4 regions of the Paenibacillus sp. FSL W8-0439 genome follow, and region 2 is predicted to be linked to each of the others. Evidence: a T-box and tRNA genes for the amino acid it is inferred to sense, from the RefSeq annotation. Region 2 holds a T-box; the other regions hold tRNA genes.
The links. The T-box of region 2 lies ahead of argS (arginine--tRNA ligase). A T-box ahead of a tRNA ligase gene usually reads a tRNA of that ligase, here a tRNA-Arg.

Region 1 (5,393 bases), 2.2 Mb from region 2:
TATAGGGCTGGAGGTGCGTGTGCAATATTTTACGCTTCCTCATGAAAGCTACGCTGCTTTGGTGCGCAAGGTTGAGATTGTCAATCATTCCGATCAAGAACTTGAGCTGGAGGTGCTGGACGGCATGCCGGCTGTGCTGCCCTTCGGTATTGACAATACGGCTTACAAGGAGCTTGGATATACACTGCAAAGCTGGATGGATGTGTATAACCTCAATAACAGCATACCTTACTATAAGGTACGTGGAAGTACAGCGGATACAAGTGAGGTCCATCAGATTGAGGCGGGACATTTTATGTATAGCTTTGTGGAGCAGGATGGCAAGGCCAGACTAGTACGTCCCATTGTCGATCCGTCCATTATATTTGGTGAAAATACTTCCCTGACCTTCCCTGACTGCTTTATCCATACACGTGTCGAAGACCTGATATCACAGCAGCCAGTGACGACGAATAAAGTGCCTTGTGGGTTTAGCGGTTATGCGGCACGATTGGCGGCAGGTGCAGCTGTAAATCACTGTTCGGTCATCGGGCATGTGAATGATATTCAATTGATCAATAAACGGATTACAGAAATTGCAACGATGTCTTATATCGATCAAAAGGCGAAGGAAGCTAGAACGTTAGTTGAAGAGTTGACAGATGGAATGGCCACGCAGACATCCATTCCGTTGTTTGACGAATACTGTCGTCAGAGCTATCTGGATAATCTGTTACGTGGTGGTTATCCATTATTGCTGGACAACGGCACGGAGCAACCCTTTGTGTATCATGTATTTTCGCGCAAGCATGGGGATCTGGAACGAGACTATAATTTTTTCAAGCTTCAGGCGGGGTATTATTCTCAAGGAAATGGTAATTTCCGCGATGCGAACCAGAATCGGAGAAATGATGTGTGGTTTAACCCGGACGTCGGAGATTTTAATATTCGTTTGTTTATGAGCCTGATTCAGCCGGATGGCTATAATCCGCTTGTTGTAAAAGGGTGTAGCTTTCAAATACGAGAGCTCGAACCGTTGCTGGAACAGGTGGAAGTGGCGGCCCATTCGTCTTTGTGTACTTTTTTTCAATCATCATTTACCCCGGGCGAGCTGATTCAGCACATCATTCATGACAATATTGGACTAAAGCAAACGGTAGAGACATTTGTGACCGAAGCCCTCAAGCATTCCGAACAATGCTATGAGGCTGATTTTGGTGAAGGCTTCTGGATCGACCATTGGACTTATAATATGGATCTAATCGAAAGCTATTTAAGTATCTTTCCAGACAAACAAGAAGAACTCCTGCTCTCGACCAGGGAGTACATGTATTACGACAGTCCCGCATGGGTACAGCCGCGCCGAAACAAATACGTGCAGATGAAGGACGGACGTATTCGTCAGTACGGAGCGGTTGTAGAAAGCAAGGAGAAGAAAGCTCAACTTCACATGCGGACTCGGGATGTTCACTGGGTTCGAACCGGACGAGGCAACGGAGAGATTTACAAGTCCAATTTATACGAGAAGCTGCTATCCTTGGCTGCCATCAAGCTGTCTACATTAGACCCAGAAGGCTTGGGAATTGAGATGGAGGCGGGGAAACCAGGATGGAATGATTCCATGAACGGACTTCCGGGGCTGTTTGCTTCGGGCTTTAGTGAGCTATGCGAGTTACAGCGACTCGTAAGATTTTTAATACATGCACAGATGAAGCTTTCGGCAGACTTTGTGCTGAGGCTACCGCTAGAGGTAGCCAGGTTGATCCAAGAATTAGGGCTCGCAGTTGAAGAGTACTACCACGATTTTAATGATGCGGAGCCTGGGAATGGTAGTGCCGATCATGGCTTCTGGTCACGGATTTCGGATGCTAGAGAAGCATATCGCGAAACGGTTCGTTTTGGATTTGAAGGGACCGAAGCAGCATTGTCGTTTGCTGATGTACTGGAGTTTTTGCAGCGGGCTGAACGTAAGATTCAAGAGGGGATGGATAAGGCTCTGCGTATAGGAAAGGGGATATACCCAACCTTCTTTTATTATGAAGCCAAAGAATTCGAGGTACAGCAGGATGAGAACGGGGGGGTGTTTGTAAATATACATTCCTTTAAACGCAAGGATATACCGTTCTTCCTGGAAGGACCAACCCGGGCTATGAAAGTAACTGGCGACATTGTAAATGGGAGGAAGCTGTATCGACTTATCAGACAGAGCGAGCTTTACGACAAAAAGCTGGGTATGTATAAGGTGAATGAGAGTCTGGCGGGGCAGCCGTTTGAACTGGGCCGTTCCAGAGCTTTCACGCCAGGGTGGCTGGAAAATGAATCGATATTTATGCATATGGAATATAAATATTTACTTGAGTGTTTAAAGGTGGGTCTATACACTGAATTTTTTGCCGACATCCAAAAAGCGCTACCCCCTTTTATGGATGCTACGATCTATGGAAGAAGTACGCTGGAAAACAGTTCCTTTATTGCTAGCAGTGCTAATCCTGATGCAAGTTTGCATGGAACGGGATATATTGCGAGGCTGAGTGGATCTACAGCAGAATTTATTCATATGTGGCTATGGATGATGACAGGCGGGCAGCCATTTGGCTGTGATTCTAGGGGGCTTACCCTGAAGCTGGAGCCCAAGTTGCCAGGCTGGCTGTTCACAGCTACAGGTGAGTTATCCTTCTGCTTTCTCGGAAGCTGCCAAGTGACGTATTATAATACAAGTCGTATGGATACTTATGCGCCGGACTGCATAGTGAAACAGTATATACTGCATTACAGCAATGATGAACAGAAGACAATAAACCAGGCTGTTTTAGACCCAAAAGAGGCTCAGGATGTGAGAGACCGGCTGGTTTCTCGTATCGAGGTGCATCTGGAGAGATCGCTTTAATTCATTTAAGCCGTCATGCTGCAAAATAGAGCATGACGGCTTTTTAAGACCCTAATTTCTTGTATTAGTGCGGAATTACGCGGAAATATCTTGCAAATCTAATATAACAGGACAGTGGTCACTGCCTGTAATATGGCAATCAATACTCGCATCTATTAATAGTGGACGAAGCCGCTCCGAGACGAGGAAGTAATCAATCCGCCAGCCGATATTCCGTTCTCTCACCTTTGGCATATAGGACCACCAGGAATAAACATCCGTTCGATCAGGATAAAAATATCTGAAGGTGTCTATAAATCCAGCGTTGAGCAGCTGTGACATGCGGTCTCGTTCCTCGGGCGTGAAGCCAGCATTTCCGTAGTTGGCTTTGGCATTTTTGAGATCGATCTCCTGATGAGCCACGTTCAAGTCTCCGCAAATGATGACAGGCTTCAGAGTGTCTAGTTGTTGCAGATAGTTGCGAAAACGGTCTTCCCATTCGAGCCTGTATGGCAATCGGGATAAATCCCGTTTGGTATTCGGTGTGTACACATTGACAAGATAAAATTTTTCAAATTCCAGCGTAAGGGTTCGACCCTCCGGTTCTTCATTTTCTTCGAGTCCATAATGCACAGAGAGCGGCTTGATTTTGGTGAAAATAGCTGTGCCAGAATACCCTTTTTTCTCAGCATAATTCCAGTATTGCATGTATTCCTCCATGTTCTCCATGAGGATTTGTCCTTCTTGAAGCTTCGTTTCCTGTACGCAAAAAATATCGGCATTCGTTTCTTTTAGATAAGTATAGAAACCTTTGGTTACACAGGCTCTTAAGCCATTTACATTCCAAGATATTAATTTCATTTGATTAAACTCCTTACTACTCCACGCAGTCATGCGGTGTAATGGGTATATCCTCGATTAAAAGGCTGTCCCAGACAAGCGCTCGAACAGCGCTACGGAAACAGCCTTTTCTACATTAAAATAGGTTGTAATACGATGCTGGCTCCAACGTTCACGGTGGGTCCTAATTCGCTGGAAAATAAAAAAAGCTTCCTAAATAGGAAGCTTCGGCTATACGTCCCAGGAGGGATTCGAACCCCCGACCGACGGCTTAGAAGGCCGTTGCTCTATCCAGCTGAGCTACTGGGACATAAAATTCAAGCGAATATTAATATATCATATGGATGAAAAAGATTCAAGTCTTATTTTGCGTTTATCGTTTATTTGGGCTCTACACCACATAAATTCAGACTACACATCGTTTTTTTTGCCTTATAAAAGGGTATGTTAGAATACAGGTGAATATGTTGAAGACGAGTGGTTGAACTTCGGCTGCTGTTTCTCATATAATCTACAAATACTTTAGCTTGCGGAGGAGAGGGGGTGCCTTGAAAATAAAGGACTCCAAGGTGACGACAAAAGAAAATAATATCGTATTGTTTCCGAAGACACTGGACTACTATCAAATTCAACTTACGGTGATGCTTGAAAACGAACGTTACGGAGAGGCGATGGCGATGCTGCGCTTTTTGATGCAGTGTCAGGGACAGGAGCAGAAACAATACGATGAATGGAACGCTCTATCACAATGGTTGGAAGCTGCATTTCCACAGTATGCTGACAGCGGAGCGGTAACGGACAATGTGGAAGAAGACGAAGTCAGTGAAGTTGAGTTGGCTCGCCGTCATGCACGTTTTAAGCAGGAACAGGATGCAGGCTACGGTAACAAGCTTTTGCAGATGGCTATGGATCAACCGTTATCCGAACAGACGATTCTAGCTTTGGAACAGTTATCCTACTTGGAACTGCCGGAGATCGACGATGCTTTGCTTCGCTGGATTACTGAACGGGAAATCCATCCTCTTCTCCAATTCCGTGTTCTACAGACATTGAGACGCCGCGGAATGGAAGGGACGATAGAAATCAGACGAGGGGATGAAAAGACAGAAATCGATATTGAAACGGTTCCGTTACAGCCTGATGAGTTTCCAGAGGCGATTATGCGTATTTTGGAACGGGTAGCTGACCAGACTGAAGTGCATGAGCCCACACTATTCTATTTTGCACAGGAGCTGTGGTCACAGTTTGTGATGGCCGTGTACGGTACGAAAGATTATAGATCAATGTTGGTAGAAGAGGACGGAATGCCGGATATTTGGGCAGCAGCACTCCATCAGACCGTTTCGGAAAGTTTGAACGGGAACAATAATGAAGAAGAAACCCGCGCTATATATGGCATTACAGATGCACTGCGCTTCCGTTTTGAGCAAGCATATCGGTCGATGCGATTATTCGTAGCGGCGGGAATGAACACTCCTTAATGACCGGAAACGTTTACCTGTTAAAGCATTCAAGGGCTGCTCTTGAAAAAGACAGTAATGTTAGATATACTATAGTGGTTATTTTGTGTGCGTTGATTGTAATGAAAACTAAGTGAAGATTTTGTTGGAGGGGAAAGCATAAAATGAAAGCAACTTGGGAGAAAATAGAGAAGAACCTTGGGGTTCTTGAAGTTGAGGTAGACGCGGATCGTGTAGCCGCTGCACTC
Region 2 (5,393 bases):
TAAAATAACTGAATGATTGTGCACCAATGTCCGATAACAAAATGGAGTCGGATATTGCTGAATCTGGGCAGATAAGACGGTATGCCGTCACCAAGCCAGGGACCAGGGACAGTCAGAGAGGATGATACGATGAAGTCAACGAGCCTCGCATTACATACAGATAAATATCAGATTAATATGATGTACGCCCATTGGGTGAACGGAAGTCACCAACGTAAAGCTGTGTTCGAGGCGTATTTTCGTAAGCTCCCTTTCGGTAATGGATATGCCGTGTTCGCTGGTCTGGAACGCATTGTGAATTACATCTCAAATTTGCGGTTTACAGAAGAGGACATTCGCTATCTGTCAGAGCAGGAGGAAAAGTACGATCCCATGTTCATGGAGGCATTGCGCCAGTTTAAGTTTGGCGGAACGGTCCATTCGATGAAAGAAGGGGCGCTTGTTTTTCCAAATGAGCCTCTGGTCCGTGTTGAAGGAACAATTATGGAAACGCAGCTTGTCGAGACGGCGTTGTTGAATTTTATGAATTACCAGACACTCATTGCGACAAAAGCATCGCGTATCAAGCAGGTGGCCAGTGACGATACACTGCTCGAATTTGGTACACGGCGTGCGCAGGAGGCAGATGCAGCCATTTGGGGAGCGCGTGCAGCTTATGTTGCAGGTTTCGATGCGACTTCTAATATGCTGGCAGGCGAACATTTTGGGATTCCGACAAAAGGAACACATGCCCATTCATGGGTACAAACCTTTATGACGGAGCAAGAGGCGTTTGACGTGTATGCGAAGGTTTTGCCAGATCAGGTTACATTGCTGGTAGATACCTTTGACACGCTGGAGAGCGGTGTTCCTCATGCGATTCGGACAGCAAAGATGCTGGAGAGTCAAGGCAAGCGTATGAATGCCATCCGTTTGGATAGCGGTGATTTGGCTTATCTATCTATTCAGGCCCGGGAAATGCTGGATGCCGAAGGTTTGGATTACGTACAAATTGTTGCTTCCAACGATTTGGATGAAAATACGATTTTCAATCTAAAAGCCCAAGGTGCACGTATTGATGTATGGGGTGTAGGAACACAGCTGATTACGGCTTCAGATCAACCTTCATTAGGCGGAGTGTACAAGCTGGTTGAGCGGGAAGTAGACGGTGAAATGCTGCCGACGATTAAGATCTCGGGTAACCCGGAAAAAGTATCTACACCAGGCAAAAAGGATGTATACCGCATTGTGGATAAGAAGAAAGGGAGAGCTGTAGCTGATTACATTTCTTTCCCGGATGAAGAACGTCCGCGCAATGGTAAGCGCCTGAAGCTGTTTAACCCTTTGCATCCATATATGAAGAAGTATGTTGAAAATTACGAAGCTGTACCGATGCTTGAACCTATTTTTATAAATGGACAGAAGGTATACGAGCTTCCCGAACTGGATGAAATTCGTGCCTATCATGCTTCACAGTTGAAACTGTTTTGGCCAGAATATTTGCGGAAGCTGAATCCTGAAATTTATCGTGTTAATCTTAGCGAGAAGGTATGGGAGCTGAAGCAAAAGCTGATTGATAGCTACATGCAGCCCGAAGTTGAAGAAAAAGAATAATGTGAAAAGGCACCTCATTCATATGGGGTGCCTTTTTGTGTCGGCGCATGTGTGGAATAAGAGCTTATTTATAAATTTCTCTCATCACATGTCGCAGTTCAGGGACAATAATGCGTTCCATTGCCAAACGAACGGCTCCGCGGGAGCCAGGCATAGAAAACACAGCTGTCTGGCCCACAGTACCCGCTACAGCCCGGCTTAATATAGCTGCTGATCCAATGTCCTCAGCAAAGCTTAAGTAACGGAAGATTTCACCAAAGCCAGGTAGTTCCTTATCCAGTAAAGAGGAGATGGCTTCATATGTAGTATCACGCGGAGAAATGCCAGTACCACCTGTTAAAAGTACAGCCTCGATGTCCTCATGTGCTGCAGCTTCGGTTACCAACTGTCGGATACCCTCATAGTCGTCTTTGACGATAACATATCGAACAACCTTATATCCATTCGTTTCTAGTAGTTCCTTGAGCAGTCGGCCCCCAGTATCGGTTTCCATGGTTCGTGTATCAGAGACGGTCACGACCATGCAGTTAACCTGCTGCGGAGACTCCCGTCGGTGCTCCTCTACAGATGTTATGTTCATTACAATGTTCACTCCTTGATTCATGGTTAAGCATATTCTTTTTTTACAATAGAGGAAGGACCGACTGGATGCAAGTCAGAAACGAGGGATAAAAAGTTATGTGATTAATATCCTTGCGCTTGCACCTTGGAATATAGTACACTTCCTTACATAAGTCGGGATTTTCTGGGTTTATTTTGTTGAAAGCGCGAACATCAATTGATTAATTTCAAGGCTCAGCGGGTAATAGTACAGCAGGATCAACAACTGGGAGGTAATGTATTATGAATCATTCATACCAAAAATGCGTGGATGCTTGCCTGGAATGTATGAACGCTTGCAATGTATGCTATGTAGCAAGTTTGAAGGAATATGATTTAGCTATGCTGCGTGAATGTATTCGAGTGAGTAGGGAATGCGCAGAGATATGTGGGTTTGCTGCTCAAATGTTGCAGCGCGGAACGGATTTTGCCGAGGAAATCTGTGAGCTATGCGCCAAAGCCTGTGAGGTATGTGCTGCTGAATGCAGCAAGCATTCCCATAATCATTGCAAACATTGTGCAGAGGCCTGCCGTCATTGTGTTGAGGCTTGTCGCCAATTGGTGGCAGTGTAATTACATATACAGAACTAGTCCCTGAAGAGGGAATAAAAGGTTGCTTTCTACTAAATAGGTTTGTATAATGGTGGGAATTAACGTCAAGGAACGGGAGAGTAGCAACGGAACCGTATCATTACAGCGAGCCGGAAGAGGTGGAAGCCGGTATGAAATCCGATGTGAAGCGCACCCGGGAGACGGTTGATCCAACGATAAGAACTTCTAGTAGATCAACCCGGCTGACACCGTTATTTGTCAATGGAGTGAAATCGCGATTTGTGTAAGCTAGCTTTATCTACACAACCGATTTACAAAGAGTGGTACCGCGGGGATATCGAAGTTCTCGTCTCTTGATTATATCAAGAGGCGAGGGCTTTTTTTTTGTTAGATCCTATAAAAAGAAGGAGAGAGGAACATGTTGTTGATGATTGCTACCCAAGCTATTTTAGCTCATACGGGCTTGGAGGAGAAAGAAGTTTTATCTTTATTCGAGGTGCCTCCGCAGCCTGAATGGGGAGATGTGGCGTTTCCCTGTTTTGTGCTGGCTAAGAAATTTCGAAAGTCTCCACAGCATATTGCAATGGAATTGGCAGAGCTAGTAAGCCATGAAGCGGGTCTAACCGCTACAGCATCGGGTGCCTATGTAAATATTACATTGGATCGATCTGTTCATATTCCACCGATGCTTGCTGAATTGAGCAAGACTGAGTTTCTGAATCCCAATATTGGGCATGGACAGCGAGTAGTAATTGATATGTCCTCGCCCAATATTGCCAAACCATTTGGTATCGGTCATCTTCGCTCTACTGTTATCGGTGCCGCCTTGTATCGCATACTTGGTGAAACCGGATATGTACCGATTAGTGTGAATCATCTAGGGGATTGGGGGACACAATTTGGCAAGCAAATTGCGGCCTATAAAAGATGGGGCAATGAAGAGCAGCTACAACAGGATCCGATCGGGGAATCATTGAAGCTATATGTCCGTTTTCATCAGGAGGCTGAGCATGACCCGTCTTTGGAGGATGAAGGCCGCGAGTGGTTCCGACGTTTGGAGCACGGGGATACTGAGGCTCAACAACTATGGGAGTTTTTTGTTGAAGTCAGTCTGGGTGAATTTGATCGTATGTACCAACGTCTTAACATTTCGTTTGACCATGTGTTGGGGGAAAGCTTTTACAATGATAAGATGCAGGCAGTTGTTGCCCAATTAAGAGCAAAAGGATTGCTGGAGGAAAGTGATGGGGCACTTGTGGTTCGTCTGGAAGACGAGCAGCTACCGCCGTGTCTTATTTTGAAGAAGGATGGGACTACCATTTATCCCACCCGTGATCTGGCAACAGCGATTTATCGTCATGAAGTGATGAAGGCTGATCGGCTGTTGTATGTCGTTGGCGGGGAACAGAAGTTACATTTCCAACAGGTATTTGCGGTGCTCAAGCATGCAGGGGAGGCATGGGCAGAGCAATGTGAGCATGTACCGTTTGGTTTAATGCGTTTTGCAGGCAAAAAAATGTCCACAAGACGCGGCAAGGTGGTGAAACTGGAGGAAGTGCTGGATGAAGCTGTAGCGCGTGCTCAAGCCATTATTACGGAGAAGAATCCCAATTTGCTGGAACAAGAGGCAATAGCAGAAGATGTCGGCATCGGAGCGATTATTTTTGGCGATTTAAAAAATAACCGTCTGAATGAAGTGGATTTTTCGTTGGAGGAGGCATTGACCTTCGAAGGTGAGACTGGCCCTTATGTGCAGTATACCCATGCGCGTATACGCAGCCTTCTGGAGAAAGCTCGCGCTCGCGCTGAGGTTGATTCTAATTCCAGTGACAACGTCCTTGGTCAAGAAGGGCATTCTCCTGAATGGAATATCGTTTCGGATGAAATGCTGGGTGACGCAGGCTGGACCTTGCTTAAGCAGTTGGATCGCTATCACGGGCAGCTGATACGTGCTGCTCAGCAACTGGAACCTTCGGTTATTGCTAGATTTGCATTGGATACAGCACAGGCGTTCAACCGTTTTTATGCTAAGGAAAGGATTGTCGATGGTGGACAGTGGCGCATTCAGTTGGCGGAACAGACTGCAGATAAGCTGGCAAGTACACTGCGACTTCTTGGACTGAAAGCCCCTAACCGGATGTAAGCTACCACAAGTGGGTATTTTTGTTAGGTTCACTGCTGCTTTTGCTAGCTAAAATTACTGCGAATTAGCTCTTTTCTCTAAAAGGCGCTGCAAAAGGAAAACTATCATAGACACTTTTGGGTTTGCATGGAGATGGTGAGCAGAAAAGAGCAAGACGGGTTACACTAATCGCAGGGTATTCCAATGTTTTGCAACCAATTTGTGCATATTTGAAACATTTGATGGTTTTATTGCGTCCGTAAGTATAGAAGCAAAGTAAACATGGAGGTGTATCTCATGATCAAAAATAAAAGCGTGGCAGCTGCGCTGCTTGTCGTCTGTTCATTGGCTGTGGCTACGTCGGCTTCTGCCTTTCGTGATATAAAGGGACCTGAGCAGGAGAAGATCGTAAGTTCACTTCAGAACAAAGGAATTATTCAAGGGATAACCAAGGATAAGTTTGCACCGGATCAAACGCTCACGTATGCACAAGGAGTACACTTGGTTGTTCGGGCGATGGATCTTC
Region 3 (5,393 bases), 2.0 Mb from region 2:
ACTTACGATGAACAAGCATACGAAAAAATGGGGCTCAGCACTGCTGGCAGCGGGAATCTTAGCAGGGGTTGCGGTCGTTCCCGTTTCCTATATTGAGGCAGCTTCGACCAAACAGCAGCAAGCGACAACACAGCAACCCGGGATCGCCATCCAATGGAATGGTAAAACGTTGGCCGCTAAAGGTGTACAAGTGAACGGGAACACAATGATTCCAGTGGCAGCACTGCGTGATAGTTTGGGAATTCCGGTGAGCTATGACACCAAGGAAGGGACATATACAGTGGGGAGCGGGTACAACAAGCTCTATATCGTGGTCTCCTCCTCGGATGCCTATGCCAATGTGAACGGGATCAACACGCGCAGCATGGATGCCAAAATGATCGCCGGGAAGCTATATATTCCTATGAGTCTGCTGAAAGACTATCTGGGTATCGATGCGCAGTGGAATGCAACTCAGAAAACAGTAACATTGAGTAAAAGCCAGCTAAATCCGATCACAATTGCATCTCAGACGCTTCCAGCTTCGAGTAATGCAAAGGTATCCTATAAGATTAAGTATCCGCAAATCAGCGGCAGCCAGCTGAATCCTGAGGCTCAACAGGCCATTAATAATGTGCTTAAAAAGCATGCAGAGACAGTATTGGCAGCAGGCAAAAAGATGGTGGCAGAGGGAGAGGTTACAGCAGAAAGACCGTATGATTTCGAAAATGATTTTGCAATTGCCTATAATAAGGACGGTATTCTAAGTGTGATTATGCAGGACTACTCGTATACAGGTGGCGCACACGGTATGACGGCACGTAAAGGATATACGTTCTCGCTTGCTGATGGTAAGCAGTTGCAATTGTCTGATGTATTGAAGGCAAATCCTAACTATAAAAAGTTCCTGAATACTGATTTGAAGAAAAAAATTGATGCGCTCCAGGCTGGCGAAGGGTTTGAGAAATTTAAAGAGTTGGCCGCAGATCAGAATTTTTATGTGACCAACAGTGGAGTAACCATCGTGTTTGATTTGTATGATTATGCGCCATACGCTTATGGAATTCCGGAGTTTACTTACTCGTTCGCTCAACTGCTGCCTCAGGGCGGTAAGCCTTTTGCGGGACAAAATCAATAATCTGGATTAGTTATATATTGAAAATTAATAGTAAATAAAAAAGACTGCCTACCGAATACGAAAATCCGAGGCAGCCTTTTTATTTACCAGCTATTCAGAAGAAAACCACTTTTCTTATACACCTTCTGGAGAGGAGCTAGTTAACACTTTATCAATAATACCGTATTCCTTGGCATCATCAGCGGACATGAAATAGTCACGGTCTGTGTCTTTTTCGATGCGTTCCAGTGGTTGACCTGTGCGATCTGCGAGAATGCGGTTCAACTTGTCACGCATTTTCAGAATGCGACGGGCGCGAATTTCGATATCCGTTGCCTGTCCTTGTGCACCGCCTAGTGGCTGGTGAATCATAATTTCACTGTTTGGCAAGGCAAAACGTTTACCTTTGGCACCTGCATTCAGCAAGAAAGCACCCATGGAAGCAGCCATACCTACACAAATGGTAGATACGTCAGGTTTAATGTATTGCATCGTATCGAAAATGGCCATACCAGCTGTGATGGAACCGCCAGGGCTGTTAATATACAAGTGAATGTCTTTTTCAGGATCTTCAGCAGCCAAAAACAGCATTTGGGCAATAATTGAGTTGGCTACAACGTCATTGACGTCCGAGCCCAACAAAATAATGCGATCCTTCAACAGTCTGGAATAAATGTCATAGGCGCGTTCGCCGCGGTTACTTTGTTCTACTACCATAGGAACATAGCTCACGTCAAAAAACCTCCCTTAAATCGTTAGTGGATTTGGTGGATATGCCGAATACACATCCCTATTTATAAACTGTTACCGTATTAACCACATGATAAACAATTTCAAACAAAAAGTCAAAGAAAGTCAAACTATTGATTAAAAAAAAGAACGCTTAGCGCTCTTTTTGGTTAAAAACATCATATGGAACATTTAGCCAATCGTATAAAACGACGCGCCCGCGAGGAATCGAACCTCGATCTCAGGCTCCGGAGGCCTACGTCATATCCGTTGGACCACGGGCGCAAAGATGAATCATTACAAGCAACCAACTAATTAATTGGAAACAAAGATGATTATATGATATACGGCATTGAATTGCAAGCTTTTATTACGTGCGCATATTCACATAAAAAGTTGAGAAATATAGGTTCAGATAGACTTGCATGTGAAGCAAATATTGGGTAAGATATACGTGGGACTTAAAAAGTTATCCCGGGACATTTTAAGACCAGTTAGAGATATAGCATAGAGACAGAACTTAGAAGTGTGCGGGAGTGGAAAGCATGCGAAAGATATTAGAAATACAGAAGCAGCTTCTGCCCGACCTCATGGATGTTTTGAAAAAAAGGTACACGATCCTGCATCAGATTATGCTGTCCGAAGTTATCGGACGCAGAACACTGGCAGCTTCACTGGATATGACCGAGCGCGTACTGCGCGCTGAGACTGATCTCCTTAAAGCGCAAGGGCTAATTGAGATTGAGAGTGTGGGCATGAAGGTGAGCAAAGCAGGACTGGATCTGCTGGAACAGCTGGAGCCGATCGCGAACAACTTGTTCGGCCTGTCCCAATTGGAGGATCAGATTCGTCAAGCCTACGGTTTGAGGAAGGTGGTTGTCGTTCCAGGGGATTCGGATGCTTCACCGTTAGCGAAGCAGGAGCTGGGCCGTGCTGGCGCAAAGGCGCTGCTGAGTGTTATGGATGACGAGGACGTGGTCGCTGTAACAGGTGGCACGACGATTGCAGATGTGGCGGAACAACTGGCATTACCTGCTAACGGCCCGCTTAAGGGCGGATGGTTTGTACCGGCACGCGGGGGTTTGGGAGAGAGCATGGAAATGCAGGCAAATACAATTGCCTCCACGATGGCTCGCAAGGTCGGCGCTCAATACCGTCTGCTCCATGTACCGGATTTGCTCAGCAATCATGCTTACAACTCCTTGCTTGAGGATACGAATATTCAGGATATATTAAGCCTGATTCGAGAGAGTCGTATTATCATTCACGGGATAGGCAACGCAATAGCAATGGCCCACAGACGCAAGCTTGACCCTGAAACCTTTGCCCAGATCAGCAATGAGGGTGCGGTCGCCGAATCGTTTGGTTATTATTTTAACGAAGACGGCGTCGTTGTTCACAGAATGCTGACGCTCGGACTCCGTTTGGAGGACATCAGGCGTACGGAGACGGTGTTAGGTGTGGCTGGAGGCAAGAGCAAGGCTGCTGCTATTCATGCAGTATTGCGTTTCGGACAGGAAGACATTCTTGTCACCGACGAAGGCGCTGCTGCCGAGATTGTAAGCCGTTATTTAAGAGATTGATAAGGTTTTTTAATTGTGTTGTCTTGACAGGCTTTCGGGTCTGTCTTGAATATATAAAACTAAACTAAACGAACTTTGGGAGGAACTCACTCATGACAGTTAAAGTTGGTATTAACGGTTTCGGACGTATTGGACGCCTTGCTTTCCGCCGTATTCAAGACGTAGAAGGTATTGAAGTAGTAGCAATTAACGACTTGACAGATTCCAAAATGCTGGCACATCTGTTGAAATATGATACAACACAAGGTACTTTCCAAGGACAAGTAGAAGTACATGACGGTTTCTTCAAAGTAAACGGTAAAGAAGTTAAAGTTTTGGCTAACCGTAACCCTGAAGAATTGCCTTGGGGAGACCTGGGCGTAGACATCGTTCTGGAATGCACAGGTTTCTTCACAACTAAAGAAGCTGCTGAGAAACATTTGAAAGGCGGCGCTAAAAAAGTTGTTATCTCCGCTCCAGCTACTGGCGACATGAAAACTGTCGTTTACAACGTAAACCATGAAATTCTGGACGGAACTGAAACTGTAATTTCCGGTGCTTCTTGCACAACTAACTGCTTGGCTCCTATGGCTAAAACACTGCAAGACAAATTTGGTATCGTTGAAGGCTTGATGACTACAATTCACGCTTACACTGGCGACCAAAACACTTTGGATGCTCCACATGCTAAAGGTGACTTCCGTCGTGCTCGCGCAGCAGCTGAAAACATCATTCCTAACACTACTGGTGCTGCTAAAGCAATCGGTCTGGTTATCCCTGAGCTGAAAGGTAAATTGGATGGTGCAGCTCAACGTGTTCCAGTACCAACAGGTTCCCTGACTGAGCTGGTAACAGTTCTGGAGAAAAACGTAACTGCTGAAGAAATCAACGCAGCGATGAAAGAAGCTTCCGATCCTGAAACTTACGGATACACTGAAGATCAAATCGTTTCTTCTGACATCAAAGGTCTGACTTTTGGTTCCCTGTTTGATGCAACTCAAACTAAAGTTCTGACTGTTGGCGACAAACAACTGGTTAAAACTGTAGCTTGGTACGACAACGAAATGTCCTACACTGCACAATTGATCCGTACGTTGGAATACTTCGCTAAATTGGCTAAATAAGAATTCCTTATCGAGCAACATCATAGAGCGGAAACAGGTGTTATTGTTTCCGCTCTTTATATATCAAAATGTGCCTTAAATTCCTGTTTCGTAAAATTATAAGGGTGCGGAGGAATATGGAGATGAACAAAAAGAGCGTACGTGATATAGAACTGAATGGAAAACGGGTGTTTGTTCGTGTAGATTTTAACGTTCCGGTTGAGGATGGTAAAATTACCGATGACAAGCGTATTCGCGAAACCTTGCCAACCATTAACTACCTGATTGAAAAAGGTGCAAAGGTTATTTTGGCGAGTCACTTTGGACGTCCAAAGGGTCAAGTTGTTGAATCCATGCGTCTGACTGCTGCTGGTGTGCGTTTGTCAGAACTGCTTAATAAGCCTGTTGTTAAGGTGGACGAAGCAGTTGGCGAGGCTGTTAAAGCGAAAGTGGCTGAACTGAAAAACGGCGATGTGCTATTGCTTGAAAATGTACGCTTCTACCCAGGAGAAGAGAAAAATGATCCTGAACTGGCGAAGCAATTTGCTGAGCTGGCTGACATTTTCGTGAATGATGCTTTTGGTGCAGCACACCGTGCTCATGCTTCTACAGAAGGTATCGCGCATCTTCTTCCGGCTGTTTCCGGCTTGCTGATGGAAAGAGAGTTGTCTGTTATTGGTAAAGCCCTGTCGAATCCAGATCGTCCTTTTACAGCCATTATTGGCGGTTCCAAAGTAAAAGACAAAATCGACGTAATCGACAACCTGCTGAACATTGCAGATAACGTAATTATTGGCGGCGGTTTGACTTATACATTCTTCAAAGCTCAAGGTCATGAAGTGGGTCAATCTTTGCTGGATGAATCCAAACTGGACGTAGCTCTTGGATTTATTGAAAAAGCGA
Region 4 (5,393 bases), 2.3 Mb from region 2:
AGACGTTGGAATCGACGGGCTCCGTGGAAGGCTGGATTACGACTGAAACCGCGGGCAGCGGTGGGTTTGGGTATGATCCGCTGTTCTATTTGCCAGAGTTTGAAAAGACAATGGCGGAGCTGACGTTGGAACAAAAGCAGGCTATCAGTCACCGAGGCATAGCCCTGCGTAATTTGGCAACAAAGCTGGGAAATCCACAGGCATAGTTTGGCAGCAGGTTGAATATATACCTGTCATATACGAAAAAAAGGCTATCCGTCAGTCATAGGCGCGGATAGCCTTTTTGGTACTTTCTGTTCCACGTATAGCATGCATCGAGAAAAACAGGCGGTTACCACCTCGTAATTTACGGCTTAAGCAGTTAGCACATTTTATCGAATAGCCACCTTGTAAGTGCGCAGCCAGTTATCCACTTGCGTCAAGTAAGCAAACAACTGAGGACCCGACATTAGCTGGCCAAACCAAGGCAGATTGGAGGATGCCTCCGGTGAGCTGGCAATATCCCGTATCTTTTTCGTATCGATCAGCTTGAGCAGTGGGGAAGAGGAATCATCCAGCAGTTGCAGCGCCTGCTTTTTCACAGCGGCAAGATAGGAGGGATTATGCGTTTTGGGATACGGGCTTTTTTTGCGATATAGCACATCATCCGGCAATACGCCCTCCAGCGCCTTGCGCAAAATACCTTTTTCACGTCCGCCTGTCATCTTAATGCTCCACGGAATGTTCCATACATATTGCACCAACCGGTGATCGCAATACGGCACCCGTACTTCGAGTCCGACCCCCATACTCATTCGATCTTTGCGATCCAGCAGGGTAGGCATAAAGCGGGTGATGTTCAAATAGGACATGACGCGCATTTGCGCAGCTTTTCCTGTTTCCCCCGGTAGCTTTGGTACTTCTCCGACTGCTTCTGAGTAACGGTCGTTCAAATACTCCAGCGGCTTGATCCAGTCCCGCACTTCGGGGGATAGCAGACTCGCTCTCATATCGGGAGCAACCGCCCACGGGAATGTGCCTGAGTTCAGCATATCCTCCCGATGGAACCACGGATATCCGCCAAACACTTCATCCGCTGCTTCACCAGAAATGGCAACAGTAGCGCCCTTTTTAATCTCCCGGCAAAAGAGATACAGTGACGAGTCCACGTCCGCCATGCCGGGTAAATCCCGCGTTAGCGTGGAGTTGTTCAGAGCGGCTACAACTTCTGGTGTATCGAATTCAATCCAGTGATGATTTGTCCCTAATTCATCGACCATCCGCTGTATCCAGGGAGCATCGGCTCCGGGCTGGAACGCATGGGCTTTAAAATGCTTGTCGTTGTCCACATAATCGACCGAATACGTATGAACTTGTCCCTGCCCGGTACGTTTGTAATAATCAACTGCTAATGCGGACAGAGCACTTGAATCCAGCCCGCCAGACAATAAGGTACATACCGGTACATCCGAGATAAGCTGCCGTTCAACGGTATCCATCAACAGTTCTCGTACCTTGAGTGCCGTTTCTTCGGTGTTATCCTCATGCGCAATGCTTTCCAGTTTCCAATAGGCTTGAATGCGTACGCCGTCGCGGCTGTAGGTGAGGGTATGCCCGGGACGGAGCTCCTTCATCGACGAATAGACGCCGTGTCCGGGGGTGCGTGCAGGCCCAATGATAAAAATTTCTGCCAATCCCTCGGCGTCTACTGCTGCCTCTACCGCTGGATGCTGGAGTAGGGCTTTGGGTTCGGAGCCAAATACAAATACATCTCCAGTTTGGCTATAAAATAGCGGCTTCACTCCCAGTCGATCTCGTGCCAGAAATACCTGCTCCCGCTCACTATCCCAGACCGCAAACGCAAAAATGCCGTTCAACCGATCTACACAATCCGGGCCCCATTCGATATAGGATTCGAGCAGTACCTCTGTGTCGCATTGTGTACGGAAAAAATGCCCACGTTGTTGCAACTCTTTTTTCAGCTCAGGCGCGTTATATATTTCCCCGTTATATACAATCGTATAAGTGATATCCTCAAGCTGCCGGATCATGGGCTGAGCGCCGTTTTCCGGGTCCATTACGCTTAGTCTTCGGTGTCCGAAGGCACACGGATTGGATATCCAGGTACCCGCAGCATCCGGTCCGCGATCGGAGAGCGTTTGCGTCATATTCAGCAGCAGCTCAGATTGATGCATTAAATCTCCGTTCCACTGTATGAAACCTGTAATTCCGCACATGTCTATTCATCCTCTCTTTGTCGTGTTCATCCAGTGTTGGAATGAATCAAAAACTAAATCCCCAGTTCATCAGTATATATGCCGAAATGAAGCATAAAATGTCTGTCCGTTCCGAAAACTACAGATGGGGCAACCCGCCTACACGTGAGGAAGGAGGGAGACAATGTACTACATCAAGGATGCCAAAATACGCCGCTTCACTGAACTTGACGGAGTGCGCTGTGCTGAGGTAGAAGTGCGTCCCGGTGCCGCAGATGACCCGGAGCTGCTGGTTTATATCACAGCTACGAATCAGAAGGATGGTCAGCCTGATTATGACATGGTACGGATCATCCGCAATGATGCCGATCTGGAGCTGGATTGGTATGACAATAATCTGCATTCGGCATTTGAAGAAGTGACCGACAAGGCTTTTACGGACTCTACGCACATTACCGCTGGTGAGGAACGGGAAAAGTTCAAAAGGGAGTTGCTCTCCTATGGGCAGCTTAGTACAGAGTTTGCCAAGGAGTTCGGGGCATGAGGATATGGTGTGCACTACCTCGGCTTTTGTTAATTTGGACACCGGCGCCATCGCCAGATCAGCGTGAAAGGAGGGGGAAATCATAGACGGCAAAGCGAAGTATAAGAAAAACAAAGGCAGCAGTTATATTCATAACAATGAGTTCGCGGAAGAAGTGATGGAGAAAAATGTAAGACATGAGGTGCGAAGAAGTCCTAGACGCTTCGGTAATAAATAAACAGTCATAAACTGAGAAACGCTCATTTATAAATGACCCTGAAGAAGCCTCTGTATTCGTCAAAATTGCGAATGCGAGAGGCTTCTTTTGAATTAGGCCGCTTCACGCAGCGTCATGATCCCTTTGTAGATGTTATAGACAAAAACGCCGAGATAGACCACTACGAATAGCATTACAAACCCGATAACCGAGCCTGCATGATTGGCAGTGATAATAAAATAAACTAGCGGAATCGCCGCAATAATGGGGAAAATGTGCGATAAAATGGCTTTTTTCGCGTGTCCCTGAACATATTCGTCCCGGACTGCAATCCACACAATGACCGGCACCAGAAAAGGTGCGAAAAAAATGCTAAAATAACAAAGTGAAGACAAAAGGCCTCTCACGGATTAACCCCTCCTTTTTGGCATCGTTCTTTGTACATAATACCCCGTTAGCGTCCAAATGATTCCTTTTGCAGCCTGCTTTCCTGTATAATGAAAAAATGCTTTTGACAGTTGCCCAAAATGTGATATAATCATTAATGCACTGAATACATAAGGTTTTATGGATTATCATTTTGTCCCAGTAGCTCAGCTGGATAGAGCAACGGCCTTCTAAGCCGTCGGTCGGGGGTTCGAATCCCTCCTGGGACGTATAGCAAAAACTTCCTAATTCAATATTAGGAAGTTTTTTTGTGTTCCGGCAGTATCATTGATTCTGGCTTTATACTGTCGCCTTCTCTTTATGAGCAAAAAATTGCGGCAGATGCTCTTTGTGTGCTTCCAGCAATTCATCCAGCACAGTTTGGGCGATATCGCCGCTTGGAACGAGCGGATTCAAGGTGAAGGCTTGCAGTGCTGTCGCATAGTCACCAGTGACCGCCGCTTCAATGGTCAGCTCTTCCATCGCCTTCATGACTTGCAGCAGTCCCCGTTGTGCTGGAGGGAATTTGCCAAAGTTGACAGGCTCCGCACCATGCGCACGAATGACACTAGTTACTTCGATGGCGCTATCATAAGGGACATCATCAATCGCACCGTTGTTACGCGTACTAACTACCATCAATGTGCCTTTGTTGTTATAAATAGAGTTGATGATTTCACAGGCAGCATCGCTGTAATGCGCACCGCCGCGTTTGGATAATTCCTCTGGTTTGTAATCCAGATTCGGATCTTTGTACAATTCAAACAGACTTTCTTCCAGACGTTTGACGACTTGGCCCCGAGTTCCTTCGTTTTTGGCCTCCTCTAATTCTTCCTTGAGCATGTTATCGGTCATATAGTAATACCGATGGTAAGGACAAGGTAGCATTTTCAATTGACGAACCTGATCATACAGGAAGCGCATGTTCTTAATATTTTCAACGACCTTCTCCGGTTTTGCGCCAGGAGCATACAGTCCTTCGATAACTTGTTCTGTTAATTCTTCTCCAGTTTTATCATAAACTTTGTGCCAATGAAGGTGGTTAATTCCTGCAAATTTAAAGAACAGCTCTTCTTCCGGTTTGTCCAGCACAGCCGATGCACTCTTGATCGCGCCGATTGGAACATTACATAATCCGATGACTTTATCCCACTGACCATAACGAAGCACTGCTTCGGTGACCATGCCCGCAGGGTTGGTGAAGTTAATCAACCATGCATTCGGACACAGTTCTTTCATATCTTCTACGATACTGAGGATAACGGGTATGGTACGAAAAGCTTTGAACATCCCACCAGCCCCATTGGTTTCCTGACCGATCATACCGTGTTTTAACGGAATACTTTCATCTTTAATCCGAGCTTCCAATAAGCCTACCCGAAACTGGGTCGTTACAAAATCGGCATCCTTCAAGGCTTCCCGACGATCCAGTGTCAAATGTACTTCACAATCAATGCCGGCGGCTTTTACCATCCGTTGGGCCATGGCCCCTACGATCTCCAGTTTCTCGCGTCCTGCTTCAATATCTACCAGCCATAATTCCCGGATGGGAAGCTCTGCATAACGTTTGATAAAACCTTCTACTAATTCTGGTGTATAGCTGGAGCCTCCGCCAATAGTTGCGATCTTTATGCCTTTTTTCATGGTTAGTGCCTCCTGAGTATGTTTTTTAAAACCGCTTTCTTAAGCTCAAATTCACTGTAATCCCTGTAATGCATTACAGGTCAAGCGCTTTTAGAAAACTTATTTGGGGAAGGTGACAATTATAGGGCGGGGCCACGAAACATGCTAAACACGAACATGCTAAAATAGAAAGAACGAGGTGAGAAATGTGGCAAATATTCATGAAATTGCAAAGCTGGCGGGTGTATCCTCGGCAACGGTGTCTCGTGTCATTAATAACCATCCGTACGTAAGTGAACCGACAAGGCAGCGTGTACAGGAGGTCATAGACCGACTGGATTATGTACCTAATTTGAATGCGGTTTCATTAAAAAAGGGCATGACCAAGCTCATAGGAATTATTTCAATT

Region 1: it has a tRNA-Arg gene. The T-box ahead of argS (arginine--tRNA ligase) is inferred to sense a tRNA for this amino acid. The anticodon was not compared.
Region 3: it has a tRNA-Arg gene. The T-box ahead of argS (arginine--tRNA ligase) is inferred to sense a tRNA for this amino acid. The anticodon was not compared.
Region 4: it has a tRNA-Arg gene. The T-box ahead of argS (arginine--tRNA ligase) is inferred to sense a tRNA for this amino acid. The anticodon was not compared.

What each region holds. Positions count from the first base shown of each region.
Region 1 covers NZ_JBBPAK010000001.1:4,432,909-4,438,301, reverse strand. Annotated here, with positions in the region: gene MKX36_RS19030 (cellobiose phosphorylase) at 1-2,866, shown strand, start outside; gene MKX36_RS19025 (exodeoxyribonuclease III) at 2,942-3,706, opposite strand; tRNA gene MKX36_RS19020 (tRNA-Arg) at 3,922-3,995, opposite strand; gene MKX36_RS19015 (hypothetical protein) at 4,234-5,166, shown strand; gene tig (trigger factor) at 5,310-5,393, shown strand, end outside.
Region 2 covers NZ_JBBPAK010000001.1:2,213,278-2,218,670, forward strand. Annotated here, with positions in the region: gene MKX36_RS09815 (cysteine hydrolase family protein) at 1-3, shown strand, start outside; gene MKX36_RS09820 (nicotinate phosphoribosyltransferase) at 130-1,593, shown strand; gene MKX36_RS09825 (MogA/MoaB family molybdenum cofactor biosynthesis protein) at 1,658-2,173, opposite strand; gene MKX36_RS09830 (four-helix bundle copper-binding protein) at 2,437-2,766, shown strand; T-box leader at 2,844-3,102, shown strand; gene argS (arginine--tRNA ligase) at 3,164-4,888, shown strand; gene MKX36_RS09840 (S-layer homology domain-containing protein) at 5,165-5,393, shown strand, end outside.
Region 3 covers NZ_JBBPAK010000001.1:208,484-213,876, forward strand. Annotated here, with positions in the region: gene MKX36_RS00915 (PdaC/SigV domain-containing protein) at 8-1,117, shown strand; gene clpP (ATP-dependent Clp endopeptidase proteolytic subunit ClpP) at 1,232-1,828, opposite strand; tRNA gene MKX36_RS00925 (tRNA-Arg) at 2,039-2,110, opposite strand; gene MKX36_RS00930 (sugar-binding transcriptional regulator) at 2,371-3,408, shown strand; gene gap (type I glyceraldehyde-3-phosphate dehydrogenase) at 3,501-4,511, shown strand; gene MKX36_RS00940 (phosphoglycerate kinase) at 4,634-5,393, shown strand, end outside.
Region 4 covers NZ_JBBPAK010000001.1:4,491,753-4,497,145, reverse strand. Annotated here, with positions in the region: gene MKX36_RS19270 (XTP/dITP diphosphatase) at 1-206, shown strand, start outside; gene asnB (asparagine synthase (glutamine-hydrolyzing)) at 372-2,216, opposite strand; gene MKX36_RS19260 (hypothetical protein) at 2,380-2,739, shown strand; gene MKX36_RS19255 (DUF4870 domain-containing protein) at 3,049-3,342, opposite strand; tRNA gene MKX36_RS19250 (tRNA-Arg) at 3,518-3,591, shown strand; gene MKX36_RS19245 (6-phospho-beta-glucosidase) at 3,662-5,005, opposite strand; gene MKX36_RS19240 (LacI family DNA-binding transcriptional regulator) at 5,193-5,393, shown strand, end outside.